DNA from 3 places in the Yimella radicis genome. Region 3 is predicted to be linked to each of the others. Evidence: predicted binding sites of a transcription regulator. Region 3 holds the regulator's gene; each other region holds the start of a gene.

Region 1 (6,115 bases), on a different contig from region 3:
CACCGGGCCGACCCGGGCGCGGGTGTCCTTGGTACGCAGGATGACCTCGATCTGCTCAGGCAGCACGGGCAGTTGCTGCTCGTCGGGGCCACTCACGACGTACAACCGACTGCCGTCGACGGCGTGCCACACCGGCCATGGTCGACCCTCGACGACCAGCCAGCTGATCGCCGACCGGGGGAGCACCGCACCAACCTCGCTCATGCGCGCAGACTACTGACTCGCAGCCGAACCCGTCTTCGCGTCGTCGCGCAATTGCCGGCGCAGGATCTTGCCCGTGGTGGTCTTGGGCAGTTCGTCCATCAGATCGACGTGTCGCGGGTACTTGTAGGCGGCCATGCGTTCCTTGCAGAACTGCACCAGTTCCTCGGGGGTGGTCGACGAGCCGTCATTGAGCGACACGTACGCCTTCACCGACTCACCGCGGTACTCGTCGGGCACGCCGACGACCGCGACCTCCCGGACGTCCGGGTGGGTGTAGAGGACGTCCTCGACCTCGCGCGGCCAGACCTTGTAGCCGGACGCGTTGATCATGTCCTTCTTGCGATCGACGATGTAGAACCAGCCGTCCGCGTCGATGAATCCGACGTCACCGGTGCGCAGTTCGCCGCCCGGCAGTGACTCCGCGGTCGCCTCCGGCTTGTTCCAGTAGCCCGGGATGACCTGTGGACCACTGCTGCAGATCTCGCCGACCTCACCCGGCGCAAGCTCCTCGCCGTTCTCGCCGACAATGCGAACAACGGTGTCGTACACCGGGACTCCCACTGACAGTGCACCTGAATCCTCATCGACCGGAGCCCTTGATCCAGCCGGCACGCAGTGCGTCGGCGAGTTCGTCTCGGTCAGACCGTAGGCGTTGTGGATGTAGTGACCGGACAGCTTCTCGAACCGGTCGGTCACCGCCGGCGCGATCGGTGCGCCACCGGAGTAGATCAGCCGGAATGAGGAGAAGTCGTCCTTGCTGACGCCGGGTGTCGAGGACAGCGCGATGAAGACCGTGATGGATCCGATGGTGAACGTCGGGCGGTGTTCACGCAAGGTGTCGAGCACGACGTTCGGCTCGAAGCGGTAGGCCAGCACCAGTGGACAACGAGCCGCGATCGCCGCCCCCACGTGCCCGACGAGCCCGGTGATGTGGAACAGCGGTGCGATGCCGAGCACGCGATCCTCGCTGGTGAGCTTCATCCACCGCAGATAGGTGGAGGAGTTGAACGCCATGTTGGCGTGGGTGTTCATCGCACCCTTCGGTACACCGGTGGTGCCGGAGGTGTACGTCAGCACCGCGATGTCGTCCGGGGCAGGGGTGCGCGTCCTCGGCTCGCGCCCGGCGTACTCCTCGATGATTTGCGACAGCGCGGTCGTGCCCTCGGGGGCGTCGCCCCGGCGGACGTCGGCGAACAGGCGCTCGTCGTCGCGGCTCTGTTCATCGAGCGGGTTGACGCTGACCACGGTGCGGACGGACGTCTGCCCACTTTCGACCACGCCCGCGACGACCTGGTCGTACAGCTCGTCGTGGCACAGCACCGCCACGGCACCGGAGTCACCCAGCAGGTAGGTGAGTTCGCGGGCCTTGCTCATCGGGTTGATCGCGACGCCGCAGCCACCGGCCTTCCACGCGGCGACCAACCCGATGAGGAAAGCGGGATGATTCTGCAGGTAGAGAGCAAGCCGGTCACCCTCGGCAAAACCGCTCTCCTGCAGGAAGACTGCGAGCGTGTCGGATCGCTCGTCGATCTCCTTCCAGGACAATGCGCGGTCGAACCACAGGACGGCGGTGTCGTCCGGTGCGGCTTTCACGGCTTCACGCCACAGCGACAACATGTCAGGTCGGTCGGCGGTGATGCGGTGCGGCTGACCGTCCTCGTACCGCGCCAGCCAGGGGTGCTCGGCGTTGCTCATTCTGCGTCAGGTCCTCTCGTGCTCGCTGCTACTTGATCGCGAGCGGGTTGACCGGCGAACCGGTGGCGCGGTGCACCTTCAGGGGAGCGGCGGCGTACAGGAAGGTGTACTGCTTGTCCTGCGCGCTGGACTCCGCGAGCGTCTCCAGGTCGCAGATCTCGGTGAGCGTGACGCCGAGGTTGCGCATGAGCGCGTTGTGCAGCACGAGGGCGACGCCGTTGTTCGGGTCGTAGGTGACCTCGTTGGCGATCGTGTCGGTGACCAGGTTGGGGATCTCCATGTCCTGGAACCACTCGACGAGTTCGGGGCTGTAGACCAGGCCGGGCTCGTTGAAGCCCTCGTAGAACTTCTCACCCTCGTCGAAGAAGCGCTGGATGAAGTTGGTGCGGATCACGATGATGTCGTGCTTCTCGATCGTCGTGCCCTGGGCCTCGGCGCACTTGACGAGGTCTTCGTGGGTGAAGGTCTCACCCTTGTCCATCGCGTCCTTGCCGACGAACCGCGCCATGTCGAGCAGGATGCCGCGTCCGACGACACCGCGCTGCGCGATCGGCTCGACGCTGGCCTTGTCCATGCCGCCGACGGTGGTGCGGGCGTCGTAGCCGTTCCACAGCTTGCCGCCGTACCAGACGTGGCCGAGGGCGTCGTACTGCGTGGAGCCCTGCAGGAAGGCGTTGATCTTGTCGTCGGCGTAGTGCAGGCCGCCGGGATACTGGGGTGCGTCGTCGCTGTCCCAGGTGGCCTCGTCCAGCAGCATCGTGCGCTCCGCGGGGGCGCGGCCTGGCCACACCGGGTCGCCCTTCGGGTCGTTGATCAAGCGCTGGAGGGTGTGCACCTCGCCCTTGGTGACCGACTTGATGCCACGCAACACCTCTTGATCGGTGAGGTAGTTCAGCGAACCGACCTCGTCGTCCGGGCCCCATTTGCCCCAGTTCGAGGGGGAGTCCTTGAGCAGTTCGTCGAGGCTGATGGCGTCTGACATGTGGGACCTCCGCAGTGAGAAGCGGGCCGAACGCCCGCTCGGTCATATTTGACGTGTGTGGTCAGCGTCACAAGCCGACGACGGGATGTCAACAGGGATCCAGCCAGATTCTCACCAGGTAGACGCTCGTCCAACAACTCTTTCGCGGATCATCATGTTCATCTAGCCTGAACACATGTCGACGATCACCACGGGCGTGCGCGTGGGGCGATCGGTGCGCGCGCACCGGCAGCGACAGGGAATCTCGTTGCGCGACCTCGCCGCTCGGCTCGAGGTCAGCCCGGCGACACTCAGCGGTATCGAGAACGGCAACACCGCGCTCTCGGTGGACCGGCTGTTCCACATCGCCGACGAGCTCGACGTGTCCGCGCCGCGGCTGCTCGAGCCCGGCGATGTGGGCGACCTCCCGCATCCGCCGGCGACAGCCAAGGGTCTTGCTTCATGGCCCGACCTGCCGGACAGCGGCGCCGGTGACTGGCGCACATTCCACGATCTCCCGCTCGACCCAGCACTGAGCGGTGCGCTGATCGCGTTCTGCGAGAAGGGTTTTCACGGAGCGTCGATCCGCGACATCGCCGACTGTGCGGGGCTCAGCGTGGCCGGCCTCTATCACTATCACCGGTCCAAGCAGTCCATGTTGCCTGCGTTGCTCGACCTCACGATGGCCGACCTCTTCTGGCGCCTGGAAGCCGCCCGCGACGGGGACCCGGATGCCGATGAGCGACTGCATCGCACGGTCGAATGCCTCGCGCTCTACCACGCACGGCGTCCCCGCTTGGCTTTCCTCGGTGCGAGCGAGATGCGCAGTCTCGCGCCGTCGGACCGCAGCCGGATCACCCGGTACCGCAAGGACGTGCAGAGGATGCTGGATGACGACATCCGCGCCGCTCTGCGCGAGAACCCCGATGCCGACCGCCTCGTGGTGACACTCGGCAACTCGATCTCCACCATGTGCACCTCGATCGCACAGTGGATCCACCACGACGGTTCGATCAGCCCCGAACTGATCGCCGTCGACTATGCCGACGCCGCAGGCGCCATGGTCACCCAGAGACGTCAACCCGCAACCCGATCCCGAAAGGCCACACGATGAGCACCCTTCCCACGCCACAGTCCCCGGAGAGCGTCTTCACCTACGGTGCGCCGCAGCTGAAGTTCGGTCCCGGCGCGGCCGACGAGATCGGCTACGACCTCAGCCTGACCGGAGCCAAGCGCGTCCTGGTCGTGACCGACCCGGGCGTCGCCGAAGCCGGGGTCGCACAGCGCGTCGCCGACCAGATGGGTCAGTTCGGCATCGAGGCCATCGTCTGGGACGGCACACATGTCGAGCCCACCGACGACTCGCTGCGTGAGGCCGTCGACTACGGCCGGTCGAACGGCCCATGGGACGCGTTCGTCGCCGTCGGGGGCGGCAGCAGCATCGACACCGCCAAGGCGATCAACCTGATGACGTCCAACGAGGGCGAACTGATGGACTACATCAACGCACCCGTCGGTGGTGGCAAGGCGCCCCAGAACCCGCTCAAGCCGCTGGTCGCCGTCCCCACCACGACCGGTACGGGTTCGGAGAGCACGACCATCTGTGTGCTCGACGTGCTCTCGCTCAAGGTGAAGACCGGGATCAGTCACGCCCGGCTGCGTCCGACGATGGCCGTCATCGATCCGATGGTCACGCTCACCCAGCCGGCCGGGGTGACCGCCGCCGCCGGGATGGACATCCTGTGCCACGCCCTCGAGTCGTACACCGCGCGTCCGTACACCTCCTACGAGCACAAGCAACCGCACGAGCGGGTGCCCTACTGCGGGTCGAACCCAATCGCCGACATGTGGTCGGAGAAGGCACTGGCGCTGCTGGCCGGGTCCTTCCGCACGGCGGTCCACGACGGAGACAACCTGGAGGCACGTGCGGACATGGCGCTCGCCGCCACCTTCGCCGGCATGGGCTTCGGGAATGCCGGCGTGCACATCCCGCACGCGAACGCCTATCCGATCGCCGGCCGGGTCAAGGACTTCCACCCGAAGGACTACCCCTCTCACGAGCCGATGGTGCCGCACGGAATGTCGGTGTCGCTCACGGCTCCTGAGGCCTTCCGGTTCACGTTCGATGCCGACCCCGAGCGGCACCTGAAAGCTGCCCGGCTGCTCGCGGCCGGTGCTGACAAGAACTACGACTCCGTCCCTGACGCCGAACTGTTACCGACCGTCCTCATCGACCTCATGCGTGACATCGACATCCCGAACGGGTGTGGCGCGGTCGGCTACGACAGCAGCGACATTTCCGACCTGGTGGAGGGGACGATGAAGCAGCAGCGTCTGCTCACCACCTCGCCCAAGCCGGTGACCGAGGAAGACATCGCAGGCATTTTCGAGCGGAGTCTGAACCTCTGGTGAGCTGGTGACGACCCGACCGCAGCCGCCCGCCGAATTCTCGGCGGGCGGCTGTCGTCCGGGGAAGGAGTGTGTCGAAGGTCTCGTTGTTTCAAATTGGAAGTTTTCGATATCGAAATGTACGATAGAGAACATCAAGGCCACCGACAAGACCCAGGAGAGGAGGCCGGTGATGCTCGGTCAGACGCCGTTCACGCGCCACCAGCTGGCGATCGTCAAGGCTGCAGACGCATACCGCACGGAGAAGTCGCGTTCCAGCGCCCTGCGCGGATTGTTCAGCCGCTGATTCGTCGGGAAGCCGCTGCCAGCACAGCAGCCTCCTCGCACATGACTAAGGTCCTCAACCGAATTCGGTTGAGGACCTTCGTCGTGGGGCCGATCAGCCGCGCTGCACCCGGGCGATCCACTCCTCGACGTCGCAGCTGCTGCGTGGCATGTGATCGGACAGGGTGCGGTGCCCGTCCTGCGTCACCAGGACGTCGTCCTCGATTCGGACGCCGATGCCACGGAACTCCTGCGGCACGAGTTGGTCGTCCGCCTTGAAGTACAACCCCGGCTCGACGGTCAGGATCATGCCCGGCTTGAGCTCGGCGTCCATGTAATCCTCCTTCCGGGCCAGCGCGCAGTCATGGACGTCGATACCTAGGTGGTGGCTCGTGCCATGCACCATCCACCGACGGTGGTATTGGCCCTCTTCGGTGTCGAGCGTCTTCTCGACATCGACTCCCTCGGGCAACAGGCCCCACTCGAACAGGTGCTCGGCAATGATTCGGATCGCGGCCGCGTGCACATCGCTGAACTTGTTGCCCGGCTTCACCGCGGCGATGCCGGCCTCCTGGGCGGCGT
Region 2 (6,115 bases), on a different contig from region 3:
TGCACTGGCGGCCCGGGCATGCTCAGCCGCGATCAACGCCTGCAGCAGGTAGGACGCCGCGACCGGGCCGTCGATCTCGATCGCGGGTGACGTCTCCCGTCCGGTGAGCACGCCGAGCAGGTCGAGCCCCTCGGCGATCTCGTGCTGGTGCCAGGTCGAACGCTGCTGGTCGGGCAGACGCACCAACTCACCGGCACCGCCCACGCGTGCGTCGCGCCGGGAGTGCTGCAGGAGCATGAGTGCGAGAAGGGCTGTGAGCGACTGGCTGGCCCGGGCAACCGGGCTGCTCGAACGCATCAACCGCACCAATCGGATTGCCTCACCGGCCAGTTCGACCCGCACGAGGTCGGGGCCGCTGCCGGGTGCGTAGCCGGCGGTGAACGCCAGATAGGCGACTTGGGCCACGGTGTCGAGACGTCCGGGCAGCACCCGGGCGTCAGGCAGGGCGAGCGGGATGCCCGCAGCGACGACCTTCTTGCGCGCGCGAGTCAGCCGCGCCGCCATCGTCGGCTCACTCACCAGGAAGAGTTTGGCGATGTCGCCGGTCGGCACGCCGAGCACGAGCCGGAGGGTCAGTGCGGCGCCCGCCTCGGGCGCGAGTGCCGGGTGCGCCGCGAGCAGCACGAGGCGCAACAGGTCGTCGCCACACTCGTTGTCCTGCATGCGATTCCGCTCGTCGATCGTCAGCAACGGCTGTTTGCGAGCCGCCATCGCCTCGGCTCTGATCCGGTCGGTGATGCGCCGCTTCGCGGTCGTCATCAGCCAGCCGGCCGGGTTGGTCGGAGTGCCGTCTCCCGGCCAGACGCGCGCCGCCTGTTCGAACGCCTCGGCCAGCGCGTCCTCGGCGAGGTCGAGGCGGCGCGAGTGTGCGACGAGCAGGGCCAGCAGTCGGCCCCACTCGTCGCGGTGGATCAATTCGAGCGACATCTACGCCGAGACGTCGATGTCGACGACAGGCCTGATCTCCAGGCTGTAGCAGTCCGGCAGCAGTTCGCACCACGCCACCGCTTGGTCGAGATCGGTCGCCTCCACCAGGTAGTAGCCGCCGATCGTCTCGGTCGTCTCGGCGAACGGGCCGTCGGTCAGGGTCGGCCGACCGTCCTTGTGCCGCAAGGTGGTTGCCGTGCTCACGCCGTCCAGTGCCTCGCCGGAGAGGATGTGCTCACCCACCTCGCGATGGAATTGCACATGATCTTGGTGCCACGCCTGCTGCTGCTCGGTCGATGCGGCGTTCCAGGTGTCGGGGCTGTAGGCGATGAGCACGAAGTACTTCTTCATGACGCCCGCTCCTCGGGTTGCACGACGCGTCGCAGCTCGATGCCTTCACCGATCGCGGTGAGGATCGTGCAGCAGTCGAGCAGGTCGTCTACGTCGTCGGTCTCGACCGTATAGAAGCCGCCGATCTGTTCGGTGGTCTCGGCGAACGGGCCGTCGGTCACCGTCGTCGTGCCCGGCGGCAGATGCTTCGCCTCGGTGGAGGCGTGCAGTTCAGCGCCGCCGGTGATCTTGTGGCCGCGCTCGACCAGCGACTTGCTGAACAGGCTGTACTGCTCGTAGCCGTGTTTGCGCTCCTCGGCCGTCATCGTCGTCCACCAGCGGTCGGCGTCGCCGACGATCAGCACCATGTACTCGGTCATCTCAGTGCTCCTCGAGGTCGGGGTGCGGGAATACGAGATCCTCGGGCTCCTGCGCCAACTCGCGGAACTCGATGAGGTCTCCGGTGCTGGCCAGTTGCGCACAGATCTTCAGCAGGCCGTCTCGGTCGTTCGACTCGATCAAGTAGAAGCCGACGATCTGCTCCACCGACTCCGTGAACGGCCCGTCGGTGACGGTGGTGCCACCCTTGCCGTCGGGTCGCATCGACACCGCCCGTGCCGACGCCGTCAGTGGGCTCGCCGTGACGACCGTGTGCCCGCCTTCCTCGAGTTCCCGGTTGAAACGGGCGTGCGCCCGCATGCCCTTCTCGTGTTCCTCGATCGGCAGGTTCGCCCACTCGGCCTCGGGTGCCGGCAGCAGAATCAGATACCTGGCCATGTTCGCTCCTTGTTTCGATGTGTTCTGACATCACCATGACGAACGGGGTCGACGAACATCGACAGCCGCGCGAAGAAAACTCGTTCAGTTTCCCGTCGCGCGGATCTCGCTGCCGCGAACGCCCGTGGCGCCGTGTGCGCCACCGGCGATCGACCATGTGCCGACGTGCAGCCTTTGCGAGTGGTGTCACTGCCTGTCCACAGCCCACCCAGCCAGCCCTGATTTGCCTGTGGACAAACCAGCCTTCCGGTTAGGGCTGTGGATACCGATGGGTATCGAATTCTTGTGTCTTTCAAGAGAATTCGTCGTGCAAAGTCTTCCCTTCTGGATCGAACAAGCGTACGATGAAGGTAGTCCGAAAGCACCTGGGGAGGAGGCACCGGCATGACCACCGACGAATCGTTCGAGGCGTTGTCCGAAGGCATGCACGACTCGTATCCGGGTGAAGCTGCCTCCTGCGCGGCAGTGGTGTCGGACGCGTTGTCCGCGGTGACCCGGCTGGCGCAGTTGACCGACAACCTCACTGATGCCGAACTCACTGCGGCGATGAGATCACTCGCGCTGGTGCACCAACAGACCGAAGCAGCCATGGTGAGCATCGCGTCCGACGCGATCGAGCGTGGTGCGGTGTACCGGTCAACAGCGGCTGATGCGACGCAGTGGGTCCGGCGGCTGTCGACTGGCGAGTCCGCCACCGCTGTGTTGAGTGCCGACACCGTCTCTGCTGCAGGGCCGCTCGTGCCGGTCGACAAACCTGGCCCCGCCTCCGCCGATGATGTGGACGAGCCGTGGCAGTGCGGTCTCGAACCCTCCCACGCCTCCCGGATCGCGAAGATCGCCGACGCCGTCCGCTCCCCGCTCAACAAACCGTTGGCAGATGCATTGCAGTCGGGGCGGACCAACACCACCATCGCGAAAACCTGCCTCGACAACATCGACAAAATCCGGGCAGTCATCCCGACCGCGAGCCGCGAGGAGATCTACGGCTGGTTGCTCACCCTCGACGTCGGGGCCGGCGCGAAAACCGTCCGGGAAGTCACCAAGAGCATCCTCGCCCAGTACGGCGACGAGGTCCTCGACCAGGCTGAGGACGAGCACCAACGCGTCGAATCACTGTCCTGGTCGGACGAACCGAACGGGATGGTGAGGTTCACCGCCGACCTGTCGCCCGATCACGCCGAACAGTTGAAGCAGGCCGTCGACTCGCTCGCCGGACCATCACCGAAATCAGCGTGTTGCGATGATCCGCACCACCGGCACACCCCGGGCCCAGACGGCACGTCACAGAAGACCGGTGAGCCCGACCTCAGGAGCGCCGGGAAGCGTCGCGCCGACGCCCTGGTGTTGCTGCTGGGTCTCGGCGCCGAAGCCGTCGACGCAGACGGGGAGATCAAACACCGCGGATCCGCCACGTTGGTCGTCACGATCGACTTCCCCGTCCTCGCCGGAATCCTCGCCGGCCTCGGCATCTCCGACACCGGCACCGGCATCACCCCCGACACCGTCCGACAACTCGCCTGCGACGCGAAGATCCTGCCGATGGTCCTCGGATCGAAGAACCAACCCCTCAACATCGGCCGCAAGAAACGCTTGGTGGAAGACGAACTCCGAAGAGCCGTGATCCACCGCGACAAACACTGCACCTACGCCGGCTGCGACCGACCACCGATCATGTGCGACGTCCACCACGTCGAATCCTGGTGGGCCGGCGGCGACACCTCGTTGGCGAACAGTGCCCTCCTGTGCAGCACCCACCACCGCATCGTCCACCGCGACCACCTCACCGCCACCGTCACCGACACCGGCGTCACCTGGCACTACGCCCACACCGAGACCGCAGTCGCGTGACAGCGTGCACCGTCGGTTCGAACTCGGTCGCGAGGGGTTGAAAGCGTCCTTGGCATCGCAAATCGGACCTCCCGGACTAGGGCATAGTCATAAGCGTGAGCGGTGAGCACCTGGTAGTCCTGCGCGGCAATTCCGGATCGGGCAAGACAACCATCGCCCGGCGACTACAGCTCGCCATGGGGAGAGGTACGGCGAACATCGGCCAGGATCACTTCCGTCGAACCGTTCTGCGCGAACATGACGTGGCGGGCGGGGACAACATCGCCTTCATCGCGGAGAGCGCCAGATACTGCGTCAGTATCGGCTACCACGTCATCCTCGAAGGGATCTTCTTCTCCGAGCACTACGGCGACATGCTGCGCGAGTTGATCGATACTCATCGCGGACCGGCTCATGTGTTCTATCTGGATGTTCCCTTGGAGGAGACGTTGCGCCGACACGAGGGGCGCCCGGTGCGAGCGGAGGTCGAGCCTGACAGGCTTCGGCAGTGGTACGTCGCCAACGACGTTTTGAACGTGCCGGGCGAAGTGATCCTTGATGAGACCGGCGACGTCGACTCGACGACCCAGCTGATCCTCGCCCGCATCGGCAAGGTGAGCCCGAAGTCCTCCGTCGAGGGAGCCCGCTTCCTCTGAGGCTGACGCACCGCCATGCGCGAGCCGTGCGTGGAGGGCCCGAATCAGAGATAGCGCATGCAGGCATCGGTGATAGTTGCACGCCATAGCGGCTGTCTGTATGCCAGAAGTCGTGGACAACGTCGGGTACGAACTCGAACTCACCGCGGGGCACGAGCGCCGCCAGCTGTCTCAATGGCCAGTTCGGACGGATGTCGTGGCCGGCTCCGATGAAGCGCATGGGGACGGCCGTGTCAGCCAGGCGTCGCCAGAGGGTGGGCTGGTGAATCCAGTCCGGAAAGGATGTCCACAAGGAATCGTGAATCTCCGGCACGAAGTCGATCGCGATTGATGGTTCACCCGACTTACCGGCTTCGTAGGCGTCGGACCACTCCCGGTCACGATGCAGGCCATGACCAGTGACACCAATCACCACCTTGACACGCGCAGGGTGCTCCAGCGCGTAGCACACTGCGAGGTCCGATCCCCAGGAATGTCCAACAACCATCCAGGCGGCGATGCCAAGCTCGTGACGAATGGTTTCGAGATCCAGGACCGCTTGCGCCATGTCATGCGGGCCGCCGCCGGAACGGCCCACCCCGCGAGGGTCGGGAAACCACGCGCGGAATCCGTGCGGAGCCAATGTCTCATCGGACAGGTAATTCACGCATCCGGGCCCTCCCGACAGGACCAGCACATCAGGGCCCTCGCCGCACGTCGCAACGTGGAGACAGACTTCTTCGTCAGCGGCGACCATCCGAGACTCCACGCTCTAATACTGCCAGCCGATGCCCCCAATCCGTCGTGATGAGGGTGCTGAGGCCGGCTGATCCGTTGGGGCCCGGCCGGGTCGGGCAGAATCCAGTCGTGGTGGAGCCGACTTAGGCGGCCAGTATCAACCTCAACCCGCCGGGCTCTTCAACGACCGGGCTCTTCAACGACCGGGCTCCTCGGCCGGCGCGGCGTGAGCTCAGCGGCGGTCGGACGCAACGTACGCCGCACCGGCAGCGAGCGCCGTGACGGCAGCGACCGAGGGCCACGCGCCGATCTTCTTGGCCAGCGGGTGCGAACCGCCGAAGCCGCCCAGGTACAGAGCGCTCAGCGCGCCGGCGGTGACCGGGCCACCCTTGGCCAGCCAGGTGCGTCCGGCCAGTGCGCCGCAACCGGCCAACAGCACGCCACCCAGCGGACGGATGCCGCTCTCGCGGGCGACCAGGAATCCGCCGACCAGTCCCAACGCCACGACCGGCGCGGTGTGGACCTCGGTCGCGGGCAACAGGCTCATTCCGTTTCGTGCGCTCATGGCTGCACGGTACGACGCGAGTCTGGGCGGGCGATCGGCAGACCGGACACCCGCGCTGCAACTCGCGCGGCCTGGGTAGCAAGAACCGCGGAATTCCGCGGTTTCGGTCGGCGCCGGAGGTCGAGTTGCAGCGCGAGTGTCCGCCTCGTCATTCAGACCGGCCCACCGCAGCACTCAGACGACGGGCCGCTGACCCCAGACGTGTCGACGGACCCACGCGTGCATCGCCACCGCCGCCGCCGCACCGGCGTTGATCGAACGGGTGGAGCCGTACTGCTCGATGTGCAGGATCACCTCGCACACCTCGCGCATCGGC
Region 3 (6,115 bases):
CCGAACTTCAGGAACAGTTCACCCAGTTCACCGTTGTCGTAGGTGCTGGCGGTGAGGTAACCCTCGGCGCCACCGACCGCGAACGAGGTGGTCTGGCTGCTGCGACGCTTGGGCAGGCGACGACGGATCGGGCGGTACTCGACGACTTTCTCCGGCTCGGCGGCATCCTGCACCGGCTTCGCCTTGGCCTTGCCGTCGGACAGCGGCTGGCCGACCTTGCAGTTGTCGCGGTAGACCGCGAGCGCCTTCAGGCCGAGCTTCCAGCCCTCCAAGTGGACCTCGGCGATCTCCTCGACGGTCGCCGTCTCCGGCAGGTTGACCGTCTTGGAGATCGCACCCGACAGGAACGGCTGGCAGGCCGCCATCATGCGGACGTGGCCCATCGGGCTGATCGCACGCTCGCCCATCGCGCAGTCGAAGACCTCGTAGTGCTCGGTCTTCAGACCCGGTGCGTCGATGACGTGACCGTTGTTGGCGATGTGCTCGACGATCGCCTCGATCTGCTCGCCCTGGTAGCCCAGCTTCTTCAGCGCGCGCGGGATGGTCTGGTTGACGATCTGCATCGAGCCGCCACCGACGAGCTTCTTGAACTTCACCAGCGAGAAGTCGGGCTCGATACCGGTGGTGTCGCAGTCCATCATGAAGCCGATGGTGCCGGTCGGTGCGAGCACCGAGGCCTGCGCGTTGCGGTAACCGTTCTTCTCACCGAGCTCGATGACATCGGCCCACGCCTTGGTCGCGGCGCGGTGGATGTCGGCGTCCATCGTGTCGAGCGTGCGCACCTGGTCGTTGGCGGCCTGGTGCTTGCGCATGACCTTCTTGTGCGCGTCGGCGTTACGGGCGTAGCCGGCGTAGGAACCGACGACACCGGCGATCTCGGCCGAGCGCTTGTAGGCCGCACCGGTGAGCAGCGAGGTGATGGCAGCGGCGAGGCTGCGGCCACCCTCGGACTCGTAGCCGTGGCCGGTGGCCATCAGTAGCGCACCGAGGTTGGCGTAACCGATGCCGAGCTGGCGGTAGTCGACGGTGGTCTTGCCGATCGCCTCCGTGGGGAAGTCGGCGAAGCAGATGGAGATGTCCATCGCGGTGATGACCATCTCGACGACCTTCTGGAAGGTCGGCACGTCGAAGGTGTCGTCCTCACGCAGGAACTTCAGCAGGTTGAGGCTCGCGAGGTTGCACGAGGAGTTGTCGAGCGACATGTACTCCGAGCACGGGTTGGACGCGGTGATGCGCCCCGACTCGGGGTTGGTGTGCCAAGCGTTGATGGTGTCGTCGTACTGCACACCCGGGTCGGCGCACTCCCACGCGGCGTTGTTGATCTTGTCGAACAGCTCGCGGGCGTCGACTTCCTCGATGACCTCACCGGTGCCGCGGGCACGCAGACCGAACGGCTTACCGTCCTCGACCGCACGCATGAACTCGTCGCTGACCCGGACGGAGTTGTTGGCGTTCTGGTACTGGACCGAGTGGATGTCCTTGCCGCCGAGGTCCATGTCGAAACCGGCGTCGCGCAGCGCACGGATCTTGTCCTCCTCGCGCGCCTTGGTCTCGATGAACTCCTCGATGTCGGGGTGGTCCACGTCGAGCACGACCATCTTCGCCGCGCGGCGGGTGGCGCCACCGGACTTGATGGTGCCGGCGGAGGCGTCGGCGCCACGCATGAAGCTGACCGGGCCGCTGGCGGTGCCACCGCTGGACAGCAACTCCTTGGAGGAACGGATCCGCGAGAGGTTCAGGCCGGCACCGGAGCCGCCCTTGAAGATGAAGCCCTCCTCCTTGTACCAGTTGAGGATCGAGTCCATCGAGTCGTCGACGGCGAGGATGAAGCACGCCGAGACCTGCTGGGGGCTCTTGGTGCCGACGTTGAACCACACCGGGGAGTTGAAGCTGAAGACCTGGTGCAGCAGCGACCAGGTGAGCTCGTGCTCGAACAGCGTCGCGTCGTCGTCGGTGGCGAAGTAGCCGAACTCCTTGCCGGCCTTGACGTAGGTCAGCACGACACGGTCGATGAGCTGCTTGAGGCTCGTCTCACGGGCCTCGGTGCCGAGTGCGCCGCGGAAGTACTTCGTGGTGACGATCGTGGACGCGTTCAGCGACCAGAAGTCGGGGAACTCCACACCACGCTGCTCGAAGATTGTCTCGCCGGTCTTCCAATTCTGCTGAACGACGTCGCGACGCTCCCAGGTGACCTCGTCATAGGGATGCACGCCTGGGGTGGTGAAGATGCGTTCCACCTTCACACCCTTGCCGCTCTTGCGCGTGCGCGAGCGTGCGTTGGTCGTCTCCGTCATAATGCTCCTCCGTGGGCTCTCGGTGTGATGCCGGTTGTGGATCTGCGTGTGATTGCTTGGAAATCGGTGGTACGCGTGGCGGCGGTCAGCGGTCGGTCACGGTTCGATCAGTCTGAACCCGACCACCGACAGCCTCGTCGCCTGTTCGAGCTGCGGCCTGGTGACCGGCCCCGTCGGTCGAGCTGAGATCGCGTTCGGCGCGCAACAGGGCGATGGCCGCCTCGAAGTCGTCGAGATCGTCGAACGCCTGGTAGACGGACGCGAACCGCAGGTAGGCCACCTCGTCGAGCGTGCGCAGCGGGCCGAGAATCGCCAGTCCCACGTCGTGCGCGTCGATCTCGGCCGCGCCGCCGGAGCGGATGCTCTCCTCCACCTCCTGCGCCAGCAGGGCGAGCTGGTCCTCGGACACCGGCCGGCCCTGGCAGGCCTTGCGGACGCCGGCGAGCACCTTCTGCCGGGAGAACGGTTCGCTGGCGCCGGACCGCTTGACCACCGTGAGGCCGGCGGTCTCCATGGTGGAGAACCGCTTGCCGCACGACGGACACTGGCGACGCCGTTTGATGGAGGTGCCGTCATCACTGCTGCGGCTGTCGACGACCCGGGAGTCGTCGTGTCGACAGAACGGGCAGTGCATGGTCACCTCCTGGTGATGATCCGGGTCGGTTCGGCTCGCAAGGGCATAGGAATGCCCGGGCCACGCGGCCTTGATCGGTCCGATTTGGGGATGTTCTTGTGGATAACCGGTGAAGAAGCCCGTCATTCCTGTTGAGATCCTGGGGACCTACATGTGGACAACTTACATCGGTGTAACTACTACATGTAGGGATGTTATTCCGCTTCGACCCCAAGATGCAAGGCGTGGACCGGAAAGTCTCTCGGCCGATCCGGCACGTTCACCAAACGTGCTGGTCACGGCGCCGAGGCGTTCGCGAACTGGTCGCGACACGCCCGCCATGCCCCCGTGACACACCCGCGCCCCGTTCCCGACGGTAGGGAGACGGGGCGCGCCATGTAAGCGAAGTCGTCGTCAGCGAGGAGCCGTCAACGACTGGCCCGGGTGGACATGCAGAGTGTTGAGGTCGTTCGCGAGCTGAAGGCGCACGACCGCCTCGGCGACCGGCAACTGTGGGTATGCCTGGTGCGCAACCTCGGACAGCGTCTGCCCCGGCTGCACCACCAACTGCGTCGTCGACGGCGAGGAGGCGAACGCCCGCCCGGCACCCCAGCCCGCCGCGATCAGGGTGGCGAGCACGAGCGCGGCGAGCAGGCGACGGCCGCGCATGGTGAGCCGAACCTCATCCCGGCCGACTCGTGCGACCGGCTGGTTCGACGGCACGAGGGTCAGGTGACGCCGGCGCTGCGGTGTGCGGACCACACGCGGCTGATCCCAGTGAGCAACTGCACTCATGATGTTCTCCGTCCCTGGCGCGAGGCGCCGGATCAAGTTCTCGTTCGCACACGTGTGCGATAGAACGTCTGTACGATGTATAGCACGGCTGTTCGAATGATGCGAGACACGCCTCGTACAAATGTTTGAAAACTGTGTCCGAGCCGCATAGCCTCTTTCCATGCTCCGCAGCCTGGCACCGACCACCGACAACCTCCTTCGAAAGAGCGCTACACGGCTCGCCGACATCGGCTTCATCGGTCGTCCAGGACGCGTCACCCGGGGCATGCAGGGCCGTACCGATCGACCCGCCCGCACCACCTCACCGACGGCATGACGAAGGACGCAGACGACATGGCCAAGATCCACCAGCTGCCCGACGACGAGGGCGGCGTAGCGCTGACCACCCGCCAGCGCAAGGTCCTCGAAGTGATCCGCAACTCCGTCGACCGGCGCGGCTACCCGCCGAGCATGCGGGAGATCGGTGAGGCCGTCGGCCTGACCAGCCCGAGTTCGGTGGCCCACCAACTGTCGATGCTGGAGCGCAAGGGTTATCTGCGCCGTGACCCCAACCGTCCCCGCGCGATCGAGGTCATCTCCCCCGATCACCAGCAGGACAAGCGGGGCGTGCGTGGCGGTTCCAGCGTCACCTCGAGCGACGAGTCCGCCATTGACGAGACCGGCACCGGCGACCAGCGTCCGGCAGCCTCCTACGTGCCCGTCGTCGGACGCATCGCGGCCGGCGGGCCGATCCTGGCCGAAGAGGTCGTCGAGGACGTCTTCCCGTTGCCCAAGCAGATCGTCGGTGAGGGCGACCTGTTCCTGCTCAAGGTGGTCGGTGACTCGATGGTCGACGCCGCGATCTGCGACGGCGACTGGGTCGTCGTGCGCCAGCAGCCGACCGCGACCAACGGCGACATCGTCGCCGCGATGCTCGACAACGAAGCCACCGTCAAGACGTTCAAGCGTCGCGACGGCAAGGTCTGGCTGATGCCGCACAACCCGGCGTACGACCCGATCGACGGTGACCACGCGGTGATCCTCGGCAAGGTCACGGCCGTCCTGCGTCGGGTCTGATCACCGGCGTCGATCGCCGCTCGCGTCCCGGTCGACGTCACCCAGTACGTCCCACACCGCCTCCTGCAGCACCTCGCTCAGGGGGCGGTGTACGTGTCTGGTGGCCAGATGTTCCGCTCGCGACCAACCGGTGTTGACCAGCACGATCGGCATGTCGCGCTCGGCAGCACGCCGCGCGAAACGGAAGCCGGACATCACACCGAGCGAGGATCCGACCACCAGCAGCGACTTTGCCCGCTCGAGACGATTGAAGCAATGGGTGACGAGATCCTTGGGTACCGATTCGCCGAACATCACGACGTCCGGCTTCAGCAGATCGCTGCCACAGTTCGGGCACACCACCAGTTCGATGTCATGGATCAGCGAGGGGTCGATGTCGACGTCGCCATCCGGGCGCAGCGGCAGGTCGCGCGCCCTCTCGGCGTCCTGCGCGAACACCGGATTGCGCGTGGCGAACTGCTGCTGGATCCACTCTCGGTCGGCGAGCGCCCGGCAGTTCAGGCAGACGGCTCGCCCGAGGTTGCCGTGCAACTCGATGACATCGCGGGACCCTGCCTGCTGGGCCAGGCCGTCGACGTTCTGGGTGATCGTCGTCTCGAACAGGCCCGCCTCCTCCAGCGCGGCGAGGTGACGGTGCGCTCCGTTGGGCCGCGCCGTCCGGAACCTCTCCCATCCGACATAGGACCGGCTCCAATAACGTCGCCGCGCAGCGACTCCGGCCCGGAACTCGCTCACGGTCATGGGCTCCACACGGCGTACCCCGTCCGGTCCGCGGTAATCGGGCAGCCCGGATTCGGTGGACAGCCCGGCCCCGGTCATGACCAACACGTCGCCCTCGCGGAGCAGGTGGGCCAGGTGGCTGCGGTCGTCCATCGGACCTTCGTTCTCCAAGGGTCGGGTCTGTTCCGAGTTCGAGGCCGCGGTTCATCGAGAGCCGGCGGGCGCATCGGTTCGTACGCTATCGGGGTGGGTCACGCTGGGTTGGCTCGCGGTGATGGGCGGCAGCTGTCGCCACGGGCGGACGCGCGAACACGACCGAGGCCCCTTCGCCCCTGATCCTGCCGTTGTTGCTGGTGGTGGCGCACAGGGGCCACCACCGATCAGCCTCCTCGGTAGCAGCGCCGGAGGCGGTGCGGCGGTGGCCTGGATGATGCACCCGGCGCTGCTGGTCGCCATCGGTTCGGCCGTCATGGCCCTGGGCGTCAGGCAAGGATTCGCCGCAGCGTCCCTCGGCCTCATCCTCGGGCTGGCCAGAGCCCAGGCGGGCGCTCGACCGACGTCGTTCGGGCCACGCCCGAGCTGATCGGCACAACGGCGTTCCTGGACCGGTGAGGATCTGCGGCTCGCGCTGCGATTT

What was found. Region 3 encodes LexA, which represses DNA repair genes until DNA is damaged. Its sites were predicted from a motif close to TCGAACANNTGTTCGA; they were not measured.
Region 1: ACYU8W_RS10525 (TetR-type transcription factor C-terminal domain-containing protein) is a predicted target of LexA. The motif match lies at 2,908-2,923, and genes of this name have one in related genera.
Region 2: ACYU8W_RS02630 (HNH endonuclease signature motif containing protein) is a predicted target of LexA. The motif match lies at 2,364-2,379, and genes of this name have one in related genera.

Annotation. Positions count from the first base shown of each region.
Region 1 covers NZ_BAAGZR010000010.1:223,489-229,603, reverse strand. Annotated here, with positions in the region: gene ACYU8W_RS10540 (hypothetical protein) at 1-204, opposite strand, end outside; gene ACYU8W_RS10535 (AMP-binding protein) at 214-1,899, opposite strand; gene ACYU8W_RS10530 (cyclase family protein) at 1,928-2,881, opposite strand; gene ACYU8W_RS10525 (TetR-type transcription factor C-terminal domain-containing protein) at 3,057-3,974, shown strand; gene ACYU8W_RS10520 (hydroxyacid-oxoacid transhydrogenase) at 3,971-5,272, shown strand; gene ACYU8W_RS10515 (aminopeptidase P family protein) at 5,649-6,115, opposite strand, start outside.
Region 2 covers NZ_BAAGZR010000003.1:173,094-179,208, forward strand. Annotated here, with positions in the region: gene ACYU8W_RS02610 (RNA polymerase sigma factor) at 1-927, opposite strand, end outside; gene ACYU8W_RS02615 (YciI family protein) at 928-1,278, opposite strand; gene ACYU8W_RS02620 (YciI family protein) at 1,275-1,637, opposite strand; gene ACYU8W_RS02625 (YciI family protein) at 1,639-2,034, opposite strand; gene ACYU8W_RS02630 (HNH endonuclease signature motif containing protein) at 2,419-3,882, shown strand; gene ACYU8W_RS02635 (AAA family ATPase) at 3,978-4,517, shown strand; partial or broken gene ACYU8W_RS02640 (alpha/beta fold hydrolase) at 4,882-5,253, opposite strand; gene ACYU8W_RS02645 (hypothetical protein) at 5,467-5,799, opposite strand; gene ACYU8W_RS02650 (TrmH family RNA methyltransferase) at 5,974-6,115, opposite strand, start outside.
Region 3 covers NZ_BAAGZR010000009.1:323,312-329,426, forward strand. Annotated here, with positions in the region: gene ACYU8W_RS08650 (vitamin B12-dependent ribonucleotide reductase) at 1-2,294, opposite strand, end outside; gene nrdR (transcriptional regulator NrdR) at 2,380-2,928, opposite strand; gene ACYU8W_RS08660 (LysM peptidoglycan-binding domain-containing protein) at 3,322-3,702, opposite strand; gene ACYU8W_RS08665 (hypothetical protein) at 3,863-4,018, shown strand; gene lexA (transcriptional repressor LexA) at 4,036-4,758, shown strand; gene ACYU8W_RS08675 (Sir2 family NAD-dependent protein deacetylase) at 4,759-5,631, opposite strand; gene ACYU8W_RS08680 (hypothetical protein) at 5,897-6,061, shown strand.